DNA from 2 places in the Microbacterium sp. 10L49 genome. Region 2 is predicted to be linked to the other one. Evidence: predicted binding sites of a transcription regulator. Region 2 holds the regulator's gene; the other holds the start of a gene.
What was found. The regulator HspR, encoded in region 2, represses chaperone genes until heat shock. The targets are predictions, from matches to a motif close to AAGTTGAGTCNNNNNGACTCAACTT.
Positions count from the first base shown of each region.

Region 1: a site for HspR is predicted at 2,078-2,102, ahead of AC1DCT_RS14520 (ATP-dependent Clp protease ATP-binding subunit). Genes of this name have one in related genera too.

Region 1 covers NZ_JBFTIW010000004.1:299,098-309,749, reverse strand. Annotated here, with positions in the region: gene AC1DCT_RS14520 (ATP-dependent Clp protease ATP-binding subunit) at 1-2,063, opposite strand, end outside; gene AC1DCT_RS14515 (glutamine amidotransferase-related protein) at 2,182-2,910, shown strand; gene AC1DCT_RS14510 (glutaminase) at 3,010-3,495, opposite strand; gene AC1DCT_RS14505 (LacI family DNA-binding transcriptional regulator) at 3,615-4,643, shown strand; gene AC1DCT_RS14500 (discoidin domain-containing protein) at 4,826-7,225, shown strand; gene purU (formyltetrahydrofolate deformylase) at 7,403-8,266, shown strand; gene AC1DCT_RS14490 (NAD(P)H-dependent flavin oxidoreductase) at 8,282-9,325, opposite strand; gene AC1DCT_RS14485 (EamA family transporter) at 9,483-10,415, opposite strand; gene AC1DCT_RS14480 (alcohol dehydrogenase catalytic domain-containing protein) at 10,539-10,652, opposite strand, start outside.
Region 2 covers NZ_JBFTIW010000003.1:423,121-433,772, forward strand. Annotated here, with positions in the region: gene AC1DCT_RS09820 (DUF4185 domain-containing protein) at 1-890, opposite strand, end outside; gene AC1DCT_RS09825 (carbohydrate ABC transporter permease) at 920-1,831, opposite strand; gene AC1DCT_RS09830 (carbohydrate ABC transporter permease) at 1,831-2,757, opposite strand; gene AC1DCT_RS09835 (ABC transporter substrate-binding protein) at 2,841-4,211, opposite strand; gene AC1DCT_RS09840 (hypothetical protein) at 4,530-5,486, shown strand; gene AC1DCT_RS09845 (heat shock protein transcriptional repressor HspR) at 5,578-6,057, opposite strand; gene AC1DCT_RS09850 (DnaJ C-terminal domain-containing protein) at 6,274-7,260, opposite strand; gene AC1DCT_RS09855 (nucleotide exchange factor GrpE) at 7,271-7,912, opposite strand; gene dnaK (molecular chaperone DnaK) at 7,912-9,765, opposite strand; gene AC1DCT_RS09865 (hypothetical protein) at 9,985-10,652, shown strand, end outside.

The DNA of each region.
Region 1 (10,652 bases), on a different contig from region 2:
GTCATCACGATCACCGTGTTGCGGAAGTCGACCGTGCGCCCCTGACCGTCGGTCAGGCGACCGTCGTCGAGCACCTGCAGCAGCAGGTTGAACACGTCGGGGTGCGCCTTCTCGATCTCGTCGAACAGCACGATCGCGTAGGGGTTGCGCCGCACGCGCTCGGTGAGCTGCCCCGCCTCGTCGTAGCCGACGTATCCCGGAGGGGCGCCGACGAGCCGCGACACCGTGTGCCGCTCGCCGAACTCGCTCATATCGAAGCGGATCACGGCGGTCTCGTCGTCGAACAGACGGTCGGCGAGCGCCTTGGCCAACTCGGTCTTGCCGACACCGGTGGGGCCGAGGAACAGGAAGGATCCGACCGGCCGACGCGCGTCGCCCATGCCGGTACGGCTGCGGCGCACGGCCCGTGCCACGGCGGCGACCGCGTCGTCCTGCCCGATCACGCGAGCGTGCAGGTCGGCCTCGAGGCCCGCCAGACGCTCCCGCTCGCTCTCGGAGACCCGGCTGACCGGGATCCCTGTGGCGCGCGCGATCACCGCGGCGATCTCGGCCTCGCCGACGACAGCGGGCTCGGCGTCGACAAGGCGCGCGGTGCTGCCGGCGTCGTCGATCCGCGCCTGGACCGCGGCGATCTCGTCGCGGATCCGCGAGGCCTCCTCGTAGTGCTCGGCGCCGACCGCGGCGTTCTTGCGCGCTTCGAGGTCAGCCAGCTCGGCGAACAGCGCCGCCACATCGGTCACGACGCCCAGGCGGAGGCGCAAACGGGCGCCGGCCTGGTCGATGAGGTCGATCGCCTTGTCCGGCAGCACCCGGTCGGGCAGGTACCGCGCGCTCAGCTCGACGGCGGCGCGGATCGCGTCGTCCGTGTAGGCGACGGCGTGGTGCTGCTCGTACGCGGGCTTGAGCCCTTCGAGGATGCGCACGGCGTCCTCGATCGAGGGCTCGGCCACCTTGACCGGCTGGAACCGGCGTTCGAGGGCCGGATCCTTCTCGATCCGGCGGTACTCGGCGAGCGTGGTCGCGCCGACCAGGTGCAGGTCCCCCCGCGCGAGGCGCGGCTTCAGGATGTTGCCGGCGTCCATGCCGCCGCCTTCTCCGGATCCGCCCGCACCGACGACGGTGTGCACCTCGTCGATGAAGACGATGATCTCGCCCTTGTGCGCGGCGATCTCGTCCATGGTCTGGGTGAGACGCTCCTCGAAGTCGCCGCGGTAGCGGGTGCCGGCGAGCATCGCGGGCAGGTCGAGCGCCACGACGCGACGGTCCTTGAGCTGCGCGGGCACGGCGCCGTCGACGATCGCGCGCGCAAGGCCCTCGACGATCGCGGTCTTGCCGACGCCCGCCTCGCCGATCAGCACCGGGTTGTTCTTGGTGCGCCGGCTGAGGATCTCGATCGTCTGCTCGATCTCCGAGGCCCGGCCGATCACCGGATCGAGCTCGCCGGAGCGGGCACGGGCCGTGAGGTCGAGACCGAACCGGTCGAGCATCGGGGTCTCGGACGCCGACTGGGTGTTCTCTGCCTCTGGCGCGGCGCCCGCGGTCACGGGCTCGCGCAGGCTCTGGGTGAGCGCTTCGGCGGTGACGCCGGCACGCGCGAGGATCTGGCCCGCGGGGGCGTCCTGTCCGAGCACGAGCGCGAAGAAGACGTGCTCCGGCTCGATGTAGGTCGCACCCGATGAGCGCGCCACCTGGTAGGCGTGGAACAGCGCGCGGCTGGCGCTCGGGGTGATGGTCGCGGCGTCGATGTCAGAGGCGTCGCCAGGGGCGGGCAGGCGGGTGCCGACGGCGTCGACGATGGCCTGCGGGGTCACCCCGATGTTGCGGATCGCCTGGTCGACGGCGTCGTCCTCGACGATGGTGCGCAGGACGTGCAGGGCGTCGAGCTCGGTCTGGCCGCGCTCGAGCGCGAAGCGGCCGGCGCGCTGCAGGATGCGCTGGGTGCGCACGGTCAGGAACCGGCTGAGGTCGATGGACCGGGTCTGCCGGGCCTGCTCACCGGCCAGGTAGCGGGCGAGGAACTCGTCGAACGAGCCCGAACCCGCGTCGGTGAAATCGTTGGGCATTTCGCTTCCTCTCAAACTTGAGCGTTGTGCTGTCAAGTTCAACGCGACTCCTTCCTTCATATTCCCGTCCGTTGCATCCGGACCTCGACGGCCTCCGCCGCTCGCCTAGAATCCAGGGATGGCCTCGCTCCTGTATGTCGGCGTGCGCCCTGAGCTGGATGCGGCGACGGCGGAGCGCGCGTCGTTCCGTGTCGCCCTCGGCGTCGATGCTGACGCACTGGACCGCATCGACCTCACCACCACCGCCCTGCCCGAGGACGTCTTCGACCGCTACGCCGGCTTCGTGATCGGCGGCTCTCCGTTCAACGTCACCGACGTTCGCAAGTCCGAGACCCAGCGGCGGGTCGAATCGGACCTGGAGCGCATCGCGGAGCGCGCGATCGACGGCGCCACCACCGCGTTCTTCACCTGCTTCGGAATCGGCGTGATCACGCGCCTCCTCGGCGGAGAAGTCGGCATGGACAACCCCGAGGAGGCGACCGCGGCCGAGATCCGCACCACGGCCGACGCCGTCGCGGATCCGCTGTTCGGTCCTGCCGGGCCTGTGTTCCACGCCTTCACCGCGCACAAGGAGAGCGCTGTCGCCGTGCCATCGGGCGCGGTGCTGCTCGCCGGCAACGACACCTGCCCCGTGCAGGCGTACCGCGTGGGTGCGGACCTGTACGCCACGCAGTTCCATCCCGAGCCGTCGCCGCGCGACTTCGCCGATCGGATGGTCTTCTACCGCACCACCGGCTACTTCGATCCGGACGCCTTCCACACCGTGCAGGAGGCCGTGCTCGAATCCGTCGTCACCGAGCCGGCGCGCATCCTGCACCGCTTCGGCGAGCGCGCACTGGCCCGCTGACCCGCCGCCGCTTTCTGACCTCTGACCGCGAGACTGCAACTGGGCGACGAGACTGCACCAAATCAGCGCAGTCTCGTCGCGGAGATGGAGTCTCGCGGTCTAAAGGGAGGCGGAACGGAGGAGGGCGATGCGGTCGTCGAGGTAGGCGGAGAGCGGCATGAGGGAACCGGCCGCGGACCACCGCACCGACGGCACGCCGTCCACCAGCGCGAGCGGGCCGGAGGATCCCCCGGCCGCCACGGCGTCCAGGTCGATCGGCGTCCAGCCCACGTGCACGGTCTCGCCGTCGTCGAAGCCACCGCGGGAGGCCTCCGCCCGGCGCTCCGCCCTGGCTCGTGCCGACTCGGCCGCATAGCCCCGACGCACCGGGGCTGCGGCGCGCAGCACCTCGGCCGTGGCGTACAAGGCATCACCGGCGATGAGCAGCACGCCGACGTGCCAGGCGGATCCGACCCGCACGATGCGCGGTGCCCGCCACCGCCCGGTCTTCTCGCGCCCGAGCGCCTCCTGCGGCACGCCGGAGAGAGCGGTGCGCGCGTCATCCAGGAGCGCGCCGAGCGGGGCGTCCGGTTCGGAGGAGATCACGCGCTCAAGGCTATGCCCGCGCGGCGACCACCGTCCGGCGTCGCACACCTCCGCGCATGTGATCGATATCATGCACGTGTGCCGGGACGACCGCCCGCGCCCACCCACGATCGGACCCCATGACGACCGCAGCGACGCCGGATCCCCGCCGCATCCCGGGAATGGCCGACGTCGCGCGCCTGGCCGGGGTCTCGGCGCAGACCGTGTCCCGCACGCTGAGCGGCAACCCGAGCGTGCAGCCCGAGACCAGAGCGAAGGTGCTCGCGGCGGTCGAGCAGCTCGGCTACCGCCGCAACAACGCCGCCCGCGCACTGTCGTCCGGGCGGAGCAGGGCGATCGGCGTCGTATCGCTGCGCACGGGCTTCTACTCGCGCACAGCGGTGGCGGTCGGCATCGAGACCACCGCGTCCGAGGCCGGCTATATCGTGAACTCCGTCACGACGCCCTCCCTCGATGCGGGCGAGATCGAGCGCGCCATGTCGCGTCTCGCCGACCAGGGCGTCGAGGGCATCGTGCTCGCGGTGCCGCTGATCTCGACCACGCGCGCGATCGACGAGCTGACGCGCACGCTGCCGACGATCACGATCGACGGTTCGCGCACGGCGTCGACCCAGGTGGTGGCCGTCGACCAGCGCGAGGTGGGACGGATCGCGACCCGCCACCTGCTGGATCTCGGCCACGAGACTGTCTGGCACGTCGCGGGTCCGCAGCAGTGGCTGGATGCCTCGAGCCGCACCCAGGGCTGGCGTGAGGCGCTCGCCGATGCCGGCCGGGAGGCACCGCCCGAGATCGACGGGGACTGGTCCCCGGAGTCGGGCCATCGCGCGGGCCGGATCCTCGCACGCATCCCCGAGGCCACCGCGGTGTTCGTGTCGAGCGACGAAATGGCGTTCGGCCTCGCCCGCGCCTTCGCCGAGCTGGGCCGGTCGATCCCTGACGACGTGTCGATCGTGGGTGTCGACGACATCCCGCTCGCCGAGTTCTGCTCCCCCGCGCTCACCACGGTCGCGCAGCCGTTCGGCGAGGTCGGCCGCATCGCCGTGGAGCACCTGCTGCACGCGATCTCACACCCGGGCGCGGTACCGCCGGTGGAGTCGATCACGCCTCGCCTCGTCGTGCGCAGCTCGACCCAGGCTCCTCGTCACTGACCGCGCACCGCGGCCGCGTCCGCACCCTGCGCGCAGCCGACACGGCGCACGCGGTGATGTTTGCGCTATCTCGTTACGACCAAGCTGCGGCGCAATTCTCAGAATATCCTTGATGTTAGCGATAACTTGCAGGTACCGTGGCCGATGTTCTCCCCGCCTCGACGACGCAGCAAGGAAGACCGATGCCCCCACAGATCCTGTCCCTCCCCCGAACCTCGCGAGGCCTCCTCGCCGGTGCGGCCGCGCTCGCGATCGCCGCGACGACGCTGAGCCTCGGCGCCGTCTCCTCGGCGCACGCCGACACCTCCCCGCCCGCCGGCGCCGCGATCCCCGACGCGGGCTACACCCTGCTCGACGTCGATTCCGAGTCCGCGCCGTACCCCGCGCCGCCCTCTCTGGACGGCACCGCGAAGGGCGCATTCGACGGCGACTACTCGACCCAGTGGGCGTCGAACTACAACGGCGGCACACCCGATCCGATGCCGCACTACCTCACGTTCGACATCGGCGCGGAGCACCCCCTCACCGGCCTCGGGTACTCGGTGAAGGTGCAGGGCAACGGTCCCGCGAAGGACGTCCAGGTGCTCACCACGAACGACCCGGCGGTCGCGAAGGACGGCAGGAACAGCGGCTGGACACCCGCCGGAACGGCAACGTTCTCGCAGCCGACCAGCAACACGCAGATCCAGTACGTCGCCTTCGCCCACCCGGTGTCGGCGCGCTACGTCGAGTTCAAGGTCCTCGACGCCGTGAACGGGTCGAACAACGCCTCGGCCTCCGAGATCGTCGTCTACACGACCGACCCGATCGTCACGCCGACCCCGACGCCGACTCCCACCCCCACGCCCAAGCCCACCGCCGCGACGGTCACCACCGACTCGGTCGACGACAGCACGTGGCAGTACCCCGACGACACGCCGGCCAGCCCGTTCATCGATGCCGACGGCACGTTCCATTTCGGTGAGTCTCACGCGAACTACTACAACGAGCCCGACGGCAGCAACGGCGACATCCGCCAGTGGAACTGGTACACGGGCACGAACTTCGACACAGCGAAGCCGAACGGCGCGCTCAACGCCGCGGGCACCAACCCGGACACCACGGACTTCTGCAACGCCAGCCCGACCGGGGTGGAGTCGACCAAGGCGCCGGCCGGATCCAGTTACACGCAGCCGAACTACTGCGACATCACCCAGATGTGGGTCGACCCCGACTCGGGCGACTGGTACGGCCTCGTGCACAACGAGTTCACCCCCAAGCCCTTCGGCGACGGACTGCACTACGACGCGATCGACTACGCCGTCTCGACCGACCAGGGCAAGACCTGGACCATCCCCGGTCACGCGATCACCTCGCCGTACAGCACGACCCGCGGCGACACCGCGGCGTTCCCGCAGCAGACCTACTACTACGGCGACGGCGATCCCCGCCTCTACGTCGACCACGCCTCCGGGTACTTCTACGCGTTCTACGGTTCCCGCGTCGTGAACAAGACCGGCGGGTGGGTGGCCTTCTACGAGCACGTCGCCCGTGCCCCGATCTCCGGCAAGATGGCCACCGGCACCTGGCAGAAGTGGTACGACGGCGCCTGGACCGAGCCCGGCATCTCCGGCAAGGAGAGCAACATGGTCCCGGTCGCCGACGACACCGAGACCGGCTACACGCCGGTCGACGAGGAGTACGACCCGAACACGCCCGGCACCGCGCAGCAGCAGATCAAGAAGGGGCAGATGCCCCCGACCTCGCCGCTGTTCGTGATGGATATCACCTACGACGCCTACCTCGGGCTGTACATCGGACAGCCGCAGAACCCCGACCAGTCGGGCAACGCACCGCAGGAGTTCTACGCCACGAAGAATCTGGCGACGCAGAAGTGGTTCCGCCTCGGCGACACCGGATCCGCGTACACCACGGCCTCCTGGTACCGATGGTTCGTGGATCCTGCCAACAAGACGAGCTCGGCGATCGTGGGCAAGTCCTTCCGGTCGTACTGCTCGTTCGGGTGCATGGGCGATGCCTACGCACAGCTCGCCAACGTCACGATCGACGCCGGCTCCTCGGTCTCGCCTGCGTCTGCGGTCGACACGACGAAGGCGTACACGATCGCCAACGCGGACGGGCGCAAGCTCTCCGCGTCCGGCAACGGAAAGAAGGTGACGACGGCCGGATCCGTGAACCGCAAGAACGGCGCCTGGACCTTCACGGCGACCGGCGACGGCGCGTACACGATCGCGACGCAGGCAGGCTCGCTCCTGGGCGTCGATGCCTCCTCGACCGTCGGTCGCGCATGGGGCGCCGGGCTGACGCTCACCGACAAGGCGGCGGCCGGCATCGGGCAGCAGTGGTTCGTCGTGCCGAACACCGATCCGACCAGCGGGGAGGCGACCGGATCCGTCCGGCTCGTGAACCGCTACTCGGGGCTCGTGCTGGGCATCGACACCTCCGCCGCGGCGACGACCCCGGGCCGCACCTGGGACAAGCCGGCGTCGCACGGTGCCTCGAGCACCGCGCAGGCGGGGCTGTTCACCCGGCCCGGCGACCAGACGCTGAGCCTCGCGGAGTTCACCGGCGGCGGGAACTGATCAGCGAGGTGCTCTGACGAAGGATCCTCGACGGAGGGGGCCCGGGCCATGCGCTCGGGCCCCCTCTGCGTCTGCGGATCCGCCCCGGCACTCGGCACGCGAAGGGCGGGCACGATTCGCCTCGCGCCCCGGGGCGCGGCAGAATCGACGCACACCCGCTTGCAAGGAGACGACGCCATGGCGCAGCCCGATACCGCACGACTGCTCATCGCGTGCGACGACCAGCCCGGAATCGTCGCCGCCGTCGCCGGAGTGCTCGCCGCGCATGAGGCGAACATCATCTCCCTGGATCAGCACTCGACAGACGCGGCCGGCGGACGCTTCTTCCAGCGCACCGTGATCCACCGCGACGGGCTCGCCGCCGCACGCCCGGCGCTCGAGGCGGACCTGGCTGCGGTCGCCGAGCGCTTCGGCATGGAGTGGTCGCTGCACGACGCCTCCAAGCGCAAGCGCGTCGCGATCTTCGTGTCCAAGTACGACCACTGCCTCATGGAGCTGCTCTGGCGCACGCAGCGCGGCCAGCTCGACATCGACGTCACCATGGTCGTCTCCAACCATCCGGATCTGGCCGAATCGGTGCGCTCGTTCGGCGTGCCGTTCGTGCACATCCCGTCCGGTTCGGGTGCCGAGGGCAAGGCCGAGATGGAGCGGCGCCAGCTCGAGCTGCTGCAGGGCAACGTGGATCTGGTCGTGCTCGCGCGCTACATGCAGATCCTCACCGACGACTTCATCGGGAGCCTCGGCGCCCCGGTGATCAACATCCACCACTCGTTCCTGCCGGCGTTCATCGGGGCGAACCCCTATGCCCGCGCCAAGGACCGCGGCGTCAAGCTGATCGGCGCCACCGCGCACTATGCCACGGCCGACCTCGACGAGGGGCCGATCATCGAGCAGGACGTCACCCGCGTGACCCACGCCGATTCGGCCGCCGAGCTGCAGGCCCGCGGCGCCGATGTGGAGCGCCTGGTGCTCGCGCGCGCCGTGCAGTGGCACGCCGACGACCGCGTCATCGTGCACGGCCGCTCGACCGTCATCCTCTGAGGCCGGACGCCTCGTTCAGACGCTCGGCACCCCTGCAGCCAGTTCGGCGAACGCCTCCGCGGCGGTCTCGTAACGGGCCAGCGACGCCGACTGCCCCATCCACAGCGACTGCAGCTCTCCTTTGTTCTGCTGCCCGGCAGCGGTGCGGAAGCGGCCGGTGATCCAGTTCTGCGCCGGGAACGGGGCGATCGATCCGGCGGCCTCGATCTCGGCGACCACCCTGTTGCGTGCGCCACGGGCGAGCCGGCCGCTCATCGCGCGGGTGAGCATGGTGCCCTCCGCGGGCGTCGCCCGGATCGCCGCCCGATGCGCCTCGTTCGCGGCCGACTCCGCCGTGCCGAGGAAGGCGGTGCCGACCTGCACGCCCTGTGCGCCGAGCGCGAAGGCGGCGGCGACACCGCGCCGATCCGAGATCCCGCCGGCGGCGATCACGGGCACGTCGACCGCGTCGACGACCTGCGGCAGCAGCGAGAACAGCCCGACCAGCGATTCCTCGGCCGGCCGCAGGAACGACACCCGGTGTCCCCCGGCCTCGGCGCCCGTGGCGACGATCGCGTCCACCCCGACCTCGGCGAGGGCGCGCGCCTCGGCGACCGTGGTCGCGGTGCCGACGACGCGGATCCCGCGGCCGTGCGCGTCGTCGACGAGCGACGCCGAGGGCACGCCGAACACGACGCTGAGCACGGCGGGGGCCGTCTCGAGGATCGCGCCGAGCTGCTCGTCGAGCGAGGGCAGATACGCCTCGGGACGGGCCGGAACCTCGACGCCGACCTCGGCGAAGAACGGAGCGAGCGCCGCCGCATAGTCGTCGTGCTCGGCACCGGGCTCGACCTCGTTGCCCCGGGGCAGCCAGATGTTCACCGCGAACGGCCGGCGGGTGGCCGCCCTGATCCCCGCGATGGTCGTGCGGATCCGCTCGCTGTCGTAGCCGTACAGCCCGTACGCTCCGAGGCCTCCCGCGGCGCTGACCGCCGCGACGAGCGGGATCGAGCTGAGCCCGCCGAACGGCCCGAGCAGGATGGGCGTGCGGATGCCGAGGACGTCGGTCAGGGAGGTCATGCTCCCGAGGCTACGCCTGGCCGTGGGCGCCTCGGCGAGTGTGACGGCACGGCGGCTTCCCCTCCGCTCACTGGTCGCGAAGTGCGGTCATCCGGCCGCCAGAACCGCATTCTGCGACCAGCGAGCAGACCGGCGGCGATCGTCGCCCACGGTCGGTTCAGTCCGGCACCACCGAGATGGATCCGGTCAGCGGCGACGGCGGCTCCTCGTCGGGTCCGGCGCCGCGACGACGCCGCGCACCCGCCGTGACCCCGATGCTCGCGACCACGACCAGCGCGATCGCGGCGAGCCGCAGCGGCGACGCCTGCTGGCCGAGCACGAGCAGCCCGGCGATCGTCGCGAAGACCGGCTCCAGGCTGAGCAGGATCCCGAACACCCGCTGCGGCAGCCGGCGCAGGGCCGCCAGCTCGAGGATGTACGGGATGACCGACGCCAGCAGCGCGGTGAGCGCGGCGAGGCCCAGCACCCGCGGATCGCCGACCGCGGTGACGGCAGCCGGCACGCCGAACGGCAGCAGCAGTACGGCGGCCACGGCGAGCGCGACCGCCAGCCCCTCGGTCCCTGTGGTGAGCGCGCCGACGCGGGTGCTCATCCGGATGTACATGATCCAGAACCCCGCCGCGACCAGGGCGAACAGCACGCCCCAGGGGTCCAGCGCCTCCGCGCCGGTGAGCCCGTCGACCCCGAGCAGCGCCATGCCGACCAGGGCGATCCCCACCCAGATCGCGTCGGCCAGGCGGCGCGTGAGAAGGGCGGCCAGCACGAGCGGGCCGAGGAACTCGATCGCGACCGCGGGCCCGAGCGGGATGCGGTCGATCGCGGCGTAGTAGGTGCCGTTCATGGCGGCGATCGAGACGCCGAACAGGACTGCGGCAGTCCATTGCGCGCGGTTCCACCGGCCCAGGCGCGGGCGCGCGATGATCCACACCACGACCGCGGCGATGAGCACGCGCAGGCCGGTGACACCCCAGGATCCGAGGGCGGGGAAGATGGTCGTGGCGACAGCCGCGCCGAACGGCAGGGAGAGGCAGGATCCGACGACCAGCAGCACGCCGAGCGCAGGCTGCTGCCGCGGTTCCGGGGAGTTCACCTCTCAAGCCTGGCACGGTCCGGGCCCGCACCACGCCGCCGCACCCGCCGCACCCGCCGAGTCGCCCGTGACGCCGCCCGCGATCGCCCGCCCGCAACCGGGAGCGGCGCAGCGAGCCGGCTCTCAGCGCGGAGTGAGCCCGACCCGCAGCGGAGCCCCCGGCGCAGCGGCCTGCACCAGGGCGGTGTCCACCGCGGCAAGCGGATGCACGACCCCCACGGCGTCGGCGAACGGGTG
Region 2 (10,652 bases):
GTGTTCACGATCATCGCGTCGATCCGGTAGGCATCGGCGTTGAACCAGGTCAGGATCCACTTGCCTCCGAGAGGTCGCAGGCACATCTCGCCGAACTTTCCCGGCAGCACCTCGGTCGCGGGGTTTCCCCAGCCCCACGCACCGTTCGCGTAACCCCACGGCTGGTACGCCGACAACGTGGTCATGCTGTTCTGCGGCACCCGGTAGAGCACGATGCCCTTGTCGCGCTGGAAGCCCGTGCCGTAGATGTAGACGTAGCCGTCGTTGCCCTGACCCCACGTGATGCACTGGAAGTGCCCGTTGGCCATGTCGGCCGGGAACTTCAGCCCCGTATGCTGCCAGGTCGCCCCGGAATCGTCGGACTGCCACAGTTCGGTCCAGCGCACCGCCCCGAACGTCGGCCCGTTCACGATGGCATGCAAATACATCCGGGATCCGATCGTGATCACGTCGGAGGGGATCACGGTCTCGTAGTACGCATCGTGCGGGTAGTACCAGAGCTGGGGCGCCGTGACCTGGGTGTTCGCACCCGCGCCCGCCGCGCCGTTGAACACGACCCCGGTGGTGAGGTCGGTGGTCGAGGAGTACAGCGCGACCGGGGAGCGCCAGTTCGTACCGCCCACCGTGTCGGCCCAGGTGTCGCCGAACATGAACAGCAGCCGCCCGTCGGGCGTGCGAGCGGGTATCCCGAGATCGGTCGCGCCGATCCCGTACTGCACCCCCGCCTGCGTGCCGGCGAGCACCTTCATACGGGTCACGGTGAGTCCCGCGGCCGCCGCGGGACTCGCGCCCAGCGCCGAGACGCCGAATGCGGCGCCGGCGGCGAGCGCTCCCTGCAACAGGCTGCGGCGGGTGAGCCCGCGGGCAGGTCGGATCGCTTCTTCGGACATGGCCTTCTCCCCTTCGAGAACGCGACCGGCTACTTGAGCCCGGCCATTTTGATGTTGCCGATGATCTGACGCTGGAAGATGAGGAACAGGATCACAACCGGCGCCGCGGCGAGCACGGATCCGGCCATGAGCAGGCCCAGCTCGCTCGAGCCGCGGCCGGTGCGGAACTCCGCGAGGTACTGCTGCAGCACGAATTTCTCCGGCGACGTGATCGTCATGATCGGCCACACGTAGGAGTTCCAGTAGGCGAGGAACGCCGTGATGCCCATGACGACGAACGGCGGCTTGGACAGCGGCAGGAAGATCCGCACGAAGATGCCGAACCGGCCGCAGCCGTCGAGCATCGCCGCCTCCTCGAGGCTGGCCGGGATGTTCAGGTAGAACTGCCGGATGAAGAACACCGACGCGGCGCTGGCCGCCCCCGGGATCACCAGCACGGCGAGCGTGTCCAGCATCGCCAGCTTCGTCACGACGATGAAGCTGGTGAGCAGGATCGTCATCCCCGGGATGAACATGGTCGTGAGCACGGCGACCCACAGCGTGCGCTGGAACCGGAACTCGAGACGCGCGAACGCGTAAGCCGCGAACGAGTTCACCGTCAGGCTGAGCACGGTGAACAGGATCGCGCCGAGGAACGTCCAGCCGAGCGTGCGCAGGAATGTCTCGTCGCCGAGGATCTTGCCGTAGTTCTCCCAGTGCCACACTTCGGGGAAGAACTGGAACGGAGTGCTCAGCACTTCGGTCTTCGCCTTGAAGCCGGCGATCACCATCCAGGCGAGCGGGAACAGCGCGGCGAGCAGGAAGATCAGGCCGACCACGCCCTTGCCGACGAAGGCCGCCCAGCCACCGATGCCGTGCGGCACCTTGAGCCGGCGGTGATCCTTGCCGTCCAGGACGATGCGGGTGGTCTCGGGCACGGTCGCGGGGTACGTCGCGCTCATCAGTCGACCAGCCTTTCGGAGTTGATGAACTTGAACACGAGGGCCGACACGGATCCCAGCACCACGAACAGCAGCAGCGCCGCAGCGATCGAGTAGCCCACGTTCACGTCGTTGCGGAAGTGGTTGAAGATGAACAGGTTGGGCAGGGTGGTCGAGTCCAGCGGACCGCCCTGCGTCATCACGAGGGGCAGCTCGAACTGCTGGATCGCGGCGACGAAACCCGTGATCAGCAGGTACAGGAACACGTTCTTCATCTGCGGCATCGTGATGTAGAAGGTCTTCTGCCACCAGCCGGCGCCCTCCATCGCCGCTGCCTCGTAGTACTCCGTCGGGATGTCGACCATCGCGGCGACCATGATGAGCGAGGTCAGCCCCATGCCGAGCCACACAGCCGGCACGGCCACGGCGAGCAGCGCCCAGGCCGGATCCCCGATCCAGGAGACCGCGTCGATGTGGAACGCGGCCAGAACGGCGTTCAGGATTCCGCCGTCATAGGCGTAGATCACCACGAAGATGATGGACGCGATGACTCCGGAGATGATCGTCGGGATGTAGATGCTGACCTTGAGGATGGTCGCGAGCCGACGCGACAGGCTCACCACGAGACTCGCGAACAGGAAGGCCAGCACGAGCATCGCAGGCACCGTCATCAGCACGAACAGGAAGCCTCGGCCGATCGTGGCGACGAACAGCGGGTCCGTCAGCACGTCGGCGTAGTTCTTCCACCCGACGAACTGCGGATCCTTGTAGAAGCTCCAGTCCTGGAAGGAAAGGAAGCCGGCGTACACCGCCGGCCAGGCTACGAAGATGCCGAGCAGGATCACCACGGGGGCGAGCATCAGGTACGCGAGCTTGGTGTCTCGGTTCCGGTACCGCGCGTGCCGGCGCCTGACGGTGTGCCGGTCGTCGGTGACTTCGGCGGGCATCGTGCCTCCTCGTCGTTCTGAGGTGCGGGGCGTCGGCTGCGCGGTCGGGGACGGCCTCGCAGCGGTCCCCGACCGCGCCGCGCTCACTTCTTGGGAGCCTTGCTGGGCAGATCCTGCGACTGGATGACCTTCTGGATCGCGGCATCGGCCGTGTTGATCGCGTCATCCGGCGAGGCCGCGCCCTTCATCACCGACTCCATGGCAGTTCCGACGGCGAGCGAGACGTCCCAGGGGTAGGTCGGCTCGGGGATCGCGTCCGGCGCGATGTCCTTCGTGATCACCTTCGACCACGGGGCCTTGGCTGCGGCCTCATCCTTCGCGACGGCATCCTGCACGGAGGTGCGCACAGGGACCTTGGTGAACTGCGTGTTCACGAAGAACGGCACGAGGTTCTTCGGGTCGCCGGCGAGAGACCACTCGAGGAACTTCCCGGCGGCGTCGGCGTGCTTGCTCTTCGCGTCGATGACCCACTTGAAGTTGCCGAGGGTGGTCGCGGTGCGGCCGTCGGCGCCCGAGGCGTTCGGGAAGGCGCCGATGCCGGTCTTGGTCAGCAGGTCGGGATAGTCGGATCCGATCTCGGACATCATCCACGAGCCGGAAACCTTGAAGGCGACCTTCTTCTGGCCGAAATCCTTGCCCTCGACATAGGCGGCGAGCGCCTGCTTGGGCATGTATCCCTTGTCCCAGAGCTCCTTGTACTTGGACATCAGGTCACGGTACGCCGCGTTGTCGATGTCCGGCTTGGCCCAGTCGTCCGTGAGCGCCGTGTGCCCGGCGAAGTTGTACTGCTGACCGACCGTCGACCAGGCGAAGGTGATCGCGTCGGACGCCGGCGAGATGCAGTACTGACCCTGCGCGAGCGTCGGCTGGATCTTGGCGCAGTCGGCGAGCAGGTCGTCCCAGGTCGCCGGGGCCTTGTCGGTGTCGACGCCGGCCTTGTCGAGCATGTCCTTGTTCCAGAACAGCACCGTCTGCGCTTCCTGCAGCAGCGGGTAGGCGTAATAGGTGCCGCCGATCTCGGACACGGACTTGGCGGAGTCGATGATCTCGTCGAGCTTCGACTTGTCCACGACCTTTCCGAGGTCGTAGAGCTGCCCGGCGTTGACCGCGTCCTGGATGCTGCCGGAGTGCGTGTAGATGTCAGGGGCCTTGCCCGCCGCCTGGGCAGCCTTCATCTTCTGATCCCAGGCATCCGCCGGGATCTCCGTGTCCTTGACGACGATCTTGTCCTGGGAGGCGTTGAACTTCTTGACGATGTCCTTGTACCAGGCGTTCTCGGGCGGAGTGAACGTGCGGTGCCAGAACTCGATCGTGGTCTTGCCGGAGGAGTCGCCTCCGTCGCCCGCGGCCTGCCCCGGCGTGCTCGAGCCGCAGCCCGCGAGCAGTCCTACCGCCGTGATGCCGCCGAGAGCGGCCATCACCACCCGGCGCGTGCGCTGTGTGTCCGTCTTCATGGGTTCCTCCTCGGGAACACGACTTCCTCGTCGAATCGGTGCTGGGTCCGGCACAGAGGGCCGGGTCCGCGGTCGCGCTGAGTCGGCATCGACCGGGCTGCATTCAGAGTAGGCGAAATCGATTTCAGGCACAAGACGCTCTTGAGCGATCTGCGCAACCCCCTGCGAGTGAAAGCCGATTCCTCTTCTCTCCGCACCGCGCCCACCCTTTCGGCCGCGACCAGAACGCCCCTAGAGTCGTTCGACAGGAAATCGATTTCAGATGAGGTTTGCTCGTCCAGTCGTGAGGACACTCGCGAAAACCACGAAGGAGCTCCCATGATGACGTCCGCCGTCGGATCCCCCTCACCGGCCGATCTCTCCGGGCGATGGATCCGTCCTGCCGGTCCTGTCCCGCGCGAACCCCGCTGGGGCCATCCCGCGGGGATGCAGCTGGGCATCAGTTCCGCACCGCGCGGGCTGCTGCAGATCTTCACCCCCTATCTGGAGCATCCGCCGGAGCGACTGGTGAACTACATCGCCGTGGAGCCGGTGCCTGCGGGCAGCGCCGAGCGCGGCTATTCAGAGCTGGAGCCGAGCACGCTCGACCCCGGCGAGCGCGGGAAGCGGATGTGGGCCGTCGACCATCCGTCCGATGCCGCGGTGCGGGCACGGCTGGATCCCGATCCCGGAATCGTCGACACCGCGGACGGCGTGGAGCGGCTCACGATCTGGATCCGGGTCGAGCCGTTCGATAACGGGGCGCAGGTGCAGGTGCGGGCGCGGTTCAGGGCCGATCGTCCGCACGAGGTGGAACTGGCGGGGTACAGCGACTCCGGCTCCGTGCCTCTGGACCGGCTCGTACTCAGCGCGACCATGGGCAACTGGGCGCGGCTGCGCCGGCTCGAGCTCGCGGACCGCGTGGTCACGCCTGCAGAGCTCTGGCCCGGGTTCACCGGCACCGGGTTCGCCGCGCACGCCTCCTTCGGACTCGACGAGCTCGTCCGCGAGGGCGGGGCTGCGCTCGTCTCCGCGACGGGCGACGAGGACGACCCGTGGTCCGTCGGCTACAGCGCGGACACCGCGGAGCACTGGCGGTTCCTCGGTCGGAGGATGCGGCAGACATGGCGGGTGGACCACCCGCATCCCGCCCTCCGTGCACAGGTCAATGCGCGGTGGTCGTACTGGGCGAGCGCCTCGGAGATCCCCGGCGGTCCCGCCTACGAGAACCTCGAGGTCGTGCAGCCTTTCCGACAGGGCGCCGCACTGCGCTTCATCGTCGAGCCGCTGGACTGATCGCCAGCGTGCACGGCGGAGGCCTGCACCGCCGTCTCGGCTCTGCCTGCGCGTGTCAGCGCCGGCGCGGTCTCTGCGCCGCTGTGCTGCCTCAGCGCTGGCTGTCGTCCGGATCGTCCGCGGTGTCGTCGGCACGCTCCGGGCCGCTCAGCCACGGACGCCACAACACCACCTCGGTGGAGCGGCGGATCCGGCGCCCGGACGGGACGGCCATGACGGATCCGGTCGTTCCGGCGGCGAACACACGCACGCCGGGGCGGTTCGCGCGCTCCTCGCGCAGGTCGTGCTCGAGCTCGCCCACACGGCGGCGCAGCGTGCGCACCTCGTCCTCGAGGTCGAGCAGGCGCGCGATCGCGGGCAGGCTCATCCCCTCACCGGACAGCTGGGCGACCTCGCGCAGCTGCTCGATGTTGCGCATCGAGTAGCGGCGGGATCCGCCCCTGGTGCGGCCGGGAACGACCAGGCCGATCCGGTCGTACTGCCGCAGGGTCTGCGGGTGCATCCCGGCGAGCTCGGCGGCGACCGCGATCGCGAAGATCGGGGTCTCGGCGTTCATGCGCTCATCGGCCATGACGCACCCTCGTCCTTCGCGCACGGCGCATCCCGAGAACACCGGTCGCGCCCCGCAAGCGGGCGCGCGTACCGGAAACAGGAGAATGCACCGAGATCAGGAGGATCCGCGAGGAATCGTCCTGATCTCGGTCACTGTTCCTGATTCCGGGACGACGCGGCGAGCGGCGCCCGGTGTCCGCGTCGCGCGCGGACCCGATCGACGGCGCAGGTGAACTCATCCCCGGGCCTTCGCCAGCAGCTCGGTGCGCGGGTTCTCGGCGGGCTCCGCCTCACGGAAGCGCTCCAGCGCCTCGCGCGCGGCGTCGTCGAGGTGCGACGGCACGGCCACCTGGACCTCGGCGAGCAGGTCGCCGACGCCCTTCGACGTCGTGACGCCGCGGCCCTTGACCCGCAGCACCCGGCCCGACGGAGTGCCCGGCGCGACCTTGAGCTTGACCGGATCTCCACCGAGGGTCGGCACCTCGATGGTGGCGCCGAGCGCGGCCTCGGTGAACGTGACAGGAACCGTCACCCGCAGGTTCAGCCCATCGCGGGTGAACACGGGGTGCGGCTTCACGGCCACCTGGACCACGATGTCGCCGTTCTCGCCGCCGTCGGGCGAAGGCCGCCCACGGCCGCGCAGACGGATCTTCTGCCCGTCCTTCACGCCCGCGGGGATCTTCACCTTGAGCGGGCGGCCGTCCTCACCCTGCAGCGTGACGGTCTCGCCCTGCACAGCGGTCGCGAACGACAGCGTCGTGCGGGCCGTGACGTCGGCGCCCTTCTGCGGGCCGCCGTAGCCGCGGAACCCGCCGGAGGGCTGGCCGAACCGACCGGATCCGAACCCGCCGCCGCCCTGGTTGAACATCGCGAAGATGTCGTCGAAGTCGGCGGACTGCCCGCCACGGCCCCGGTTGAACGCGCTGAACACGTCATCGAAGCCGCCGTTGCCGGCACTGCCGGGCGCAGTGAACCGCGCCCCACCGGCGCCCATCGCGCGGATCTGGTCGTACTCGGCGCGCTGCTCGGTGTCGGAGAGCACCGAGTACGCCTCGCTGATCTCCTTGAACTTCGCCTCCGCCGCGGCATCGCCGGGGTTGGAGTCGGGGTGGTACTTGCGCGCGAGCTTGCGGTAGGTCTTCTTCAGATCCGCCTCGGACACGTCCTTCGAGACGCCGAGGGTCTTGTAGAAGTCCTTGTCGAACCAGTCCTGGCTAGCCATCGATCACCCCCTACTCAGCAGGAACGGCGACGACGACCTTGGCAGGACGCAGCTCCACATCGCCCAGGCGGTAGCCCACCTCGACGACCTCGAGCACGACGGCCTTCTGCACACCCGGGGTGGGCTGCTGGAAGATCGCCTCGTGCTGCTGCGGGTCGAACTCGTCGCCCTTCTCGCCATACGAGACCACGCCGAGGCGCTCCACAACCGAGCGCACCTTGTCGGCGATCGCGGCGAAGGGAGTCCCCTCCTGCAGATCGCCGTGCTGGGCGGCGCGGTCGAGATCGTCGAGCACGGGGATCAGGCCCTTGGCGGCCTCGCCCTTCGCGCGCTGGATCTCGACGCCGCGCTGCTCCTCGGTGCGGCGGCGGTAGTTCGCGTACTCGGCCTGAAGACGCTTGAGGTCGACGAGCAGCGTGTGCTCGGCGTCGGCGAGGGCCGCGTCCTCGGCGGCGTCCTCGGCGAGCGCGTCGTCGCTCTGCGCGATGTTCAGGATGTCGTCGACCGTGAGCTCGTCATCGGCGCCGGCGTTCGCTCCGGAGTCCTGCCCTTCCGGCTGGGGGCCGGACGCGTTCGCGTCCGACCCCTCGCTCGGTCCTTCGACAGGCTCAGGAACCGCGGCGTTCTCGTCGAAGTCCTTGGGATCCGTCATTACTTCTTCTCGTCCTCGTCGTCCACGACCTCGGCGTCCACGACGTCCTCATCCGACGCCGCGCCCTCGGCCGCCGGCTCGCCCTGCGGGGCGGCCGCGTCAGCCTGGGACTGCGCGTAGATGGCTTCGCCGAGCTTGCCCTGCGACTGGTTCAGCTTGTCGAACGCGGTCTTCACGGCCTCGTCGTCATCACCGGCCAGCGCGGTCTTCAGCGCGTCGACGTCGGCCTTGACCTCGGTCTTCACGTCCTCGGGGAGCTTGTCCTCGTTCTCCGAGATGAGCTTCTCGATCGAGTAGGAGAGAGTCTCGGCCTGGTTGCGGACCTCGGCCGACTCGCGGCGCTTCTTGTCCTCAGCGGCGTGCTCCTCGGCCTCGCGCACCATGCGGTCGATGTCGTCCTTGGACAGCGAGGAGCCGCCCGTGATCGTCATCGACTGCTCCTTGCCGGTGCCCTTGTCCTTGGCGGACACGTGCACGATGCCGTTCGCGTCGATGTCGAAGGTGACCTCGACCTGCGGGATGCCGCGCGGAGCCGGCGCGATGCCGGTCAGCTCGAAGGTGCCCAGCGGCTTGTTGTCGCGGGTGAACTCGCGCTCGCCCTGGAAGACCTGGATCGCGACCGACGGCTGGTTGTCGTCGGCGGTGGTGAAGGTCTCGCTGCGCTTGGTCGGGATGGCCGTGTTGCGCTCGATGAGCTTGGTCATCATGCCGCCCTTGGTCTCGATACCGAGGCTCAGCGGGGTGACGTCGATCAGCAGGACGTCCTTGCGCTCACCCTTCAGCACACCGGCCTGCAGGGCGGCGCCGACGGCGACGACCTCGTCCGGGTTGACACCCTTGTTGGCCTCCTTGCCGGTCTCGCGCTTGACGAGCTCGGCCACAGCGGGCATGCGGGTGGATCCGCCGACGAGCACGACGTGAGCGATGTCGCCGACCTTGATGCCGGCCTCGCGGATCACGTCCTCGAAGGGCTTCTTGGTGCGGTCCAGGAGGTCCTTGGTGAGGTCCTCGAACTTCGCGCGGGTGATCGTCTCGGAAAGCGACACGGGGCCGTTCTCGGTGAGCGACAGGTACGGCAGGTTGACGCTGGTCGACGTCGAGGAGCTGAGCTCCTTCTTCGCCTGCTCCGCGGCCTCCTTGAGGCGCTGCAGCGCGATCTTGTCGCCCGAGACGTCGACGCCGGTCGAGTCCTTGAACTGCTTGATCAGGTAGTCGACGAGACGCTGGTCCCAGTCGTCGCCGCCGAGGCGGTTGTCACCGGCGGTGGCGCGCACCTGGATCGTGGAGAAGTCGTCGTCCTTGCCCACCTCGAGCAGCGAGACGTCGAAGGTTCCGCCACCGAGGTCGAAGACGAGGATGAGCTCGTCCTCCTTGCCCTTGTCGAGGCCGTAGGCCAGGGCCGCCGCGGTGGGCTCGTTGATGATGCGCAGGACGTTCAGGCCCGAGATCTCGCCGGCCTCCTTGGTGGCCTGGCGCTCGGCGTCGTTGAAGTACGCGGGGACGGTGATGACCGCGTCGGTCACGGTGTCGCCCAGGTAGGCCTCGGCGTCGCGCTTCAGCTTCATCAGGATGCGCGCGGAGATCTCCTGCGGCGTCCACTTCTTGCCGTCCACGTCGAACGACCAGTCGGTGCCCATGTGGCGCTTGACCGAGGCGATCGTGCGGTCGACGTTGGTGACGGCCTGGCGCTTCGCGGTCTCGCCGACGAGCACCTCCCCGTCCTTGGTGAAGGCGACCACCGAGGGGGTGGTGCGGAATCCTTCTGCGTTGGCGATGACCTTGGGCTCGCCGCCCTCGAGGACGCTGACGACGGAGTTCGTCGTACCGAGGTCGATACCGACAGCACGTGCCATTTGTTTTCTCCTTCAGTCGGAAGTTTCGTGGAAGTCTGCGCGAGCTCCGGATCCTTGGGGATGACCCTGCGAAACCTGAGTCGCGATGACTCAACGATACGCCCACTGTCAAGAGATGTCAAACAAACTTGATACGAGTGCGCTCAACTTTCACGAGTGGCGTCGCATGGATAGTTCACCCCATCGTGCGGACGCACAGCAGATCCCTAGGATCGGGGCATGACCTCACGCACCCGCACCGCATCTGCCGCGATCCGCCTCGGCGCCGCCGCGCTCCTCCTGGCCACCGCGCTGCCGCTGAGCGCCTGCCTGAACCCGTTCGACCTCATCCCCAAGGGGCCGGCCAAGACGCCCACGTCCGAGCCGACCGCCGATGCCGGCACCGTGACGGACGCACCGGCCGACTCGTCCTCCTCCGGATCGCTGTACTTCGAGGACCCGTCTCTGCCGGCGGGTACGGCCGCGGAGTGGTCGGACGGCCTGATCAGCGACAGCGAGTGGGACTACACCACTCCCGACGACGGCAAGGGCAACTGGGGCTTCACCCGCAAGGACGGCGTCTGTCAGGCGAAGTTCTGGCAGGGCACCATGACGTGGAACGGTCAGACCGACGACCGATCCGCGTCGGACGCGGTGCTCGCGGCCGTCCTCGGCACGACGCCCGACAAGGCCACCGAGCGCGCGACGGATGACACGCTGATGAACGCGACCAGCCAGACGAAGGACATCGCGAGCCGCACGCTGACCTACCCCGCGGACAAGGGCAGCGGATATGCAGCGGCGCGTGGATTCCTGAACGCCGGCCTGGGATTCTACGTCGCGGTGACGTGCACCGATGGCTCAGCATCCTCGGTCGTGAGGGACGTGCTCGACAAGGACGCAATCCT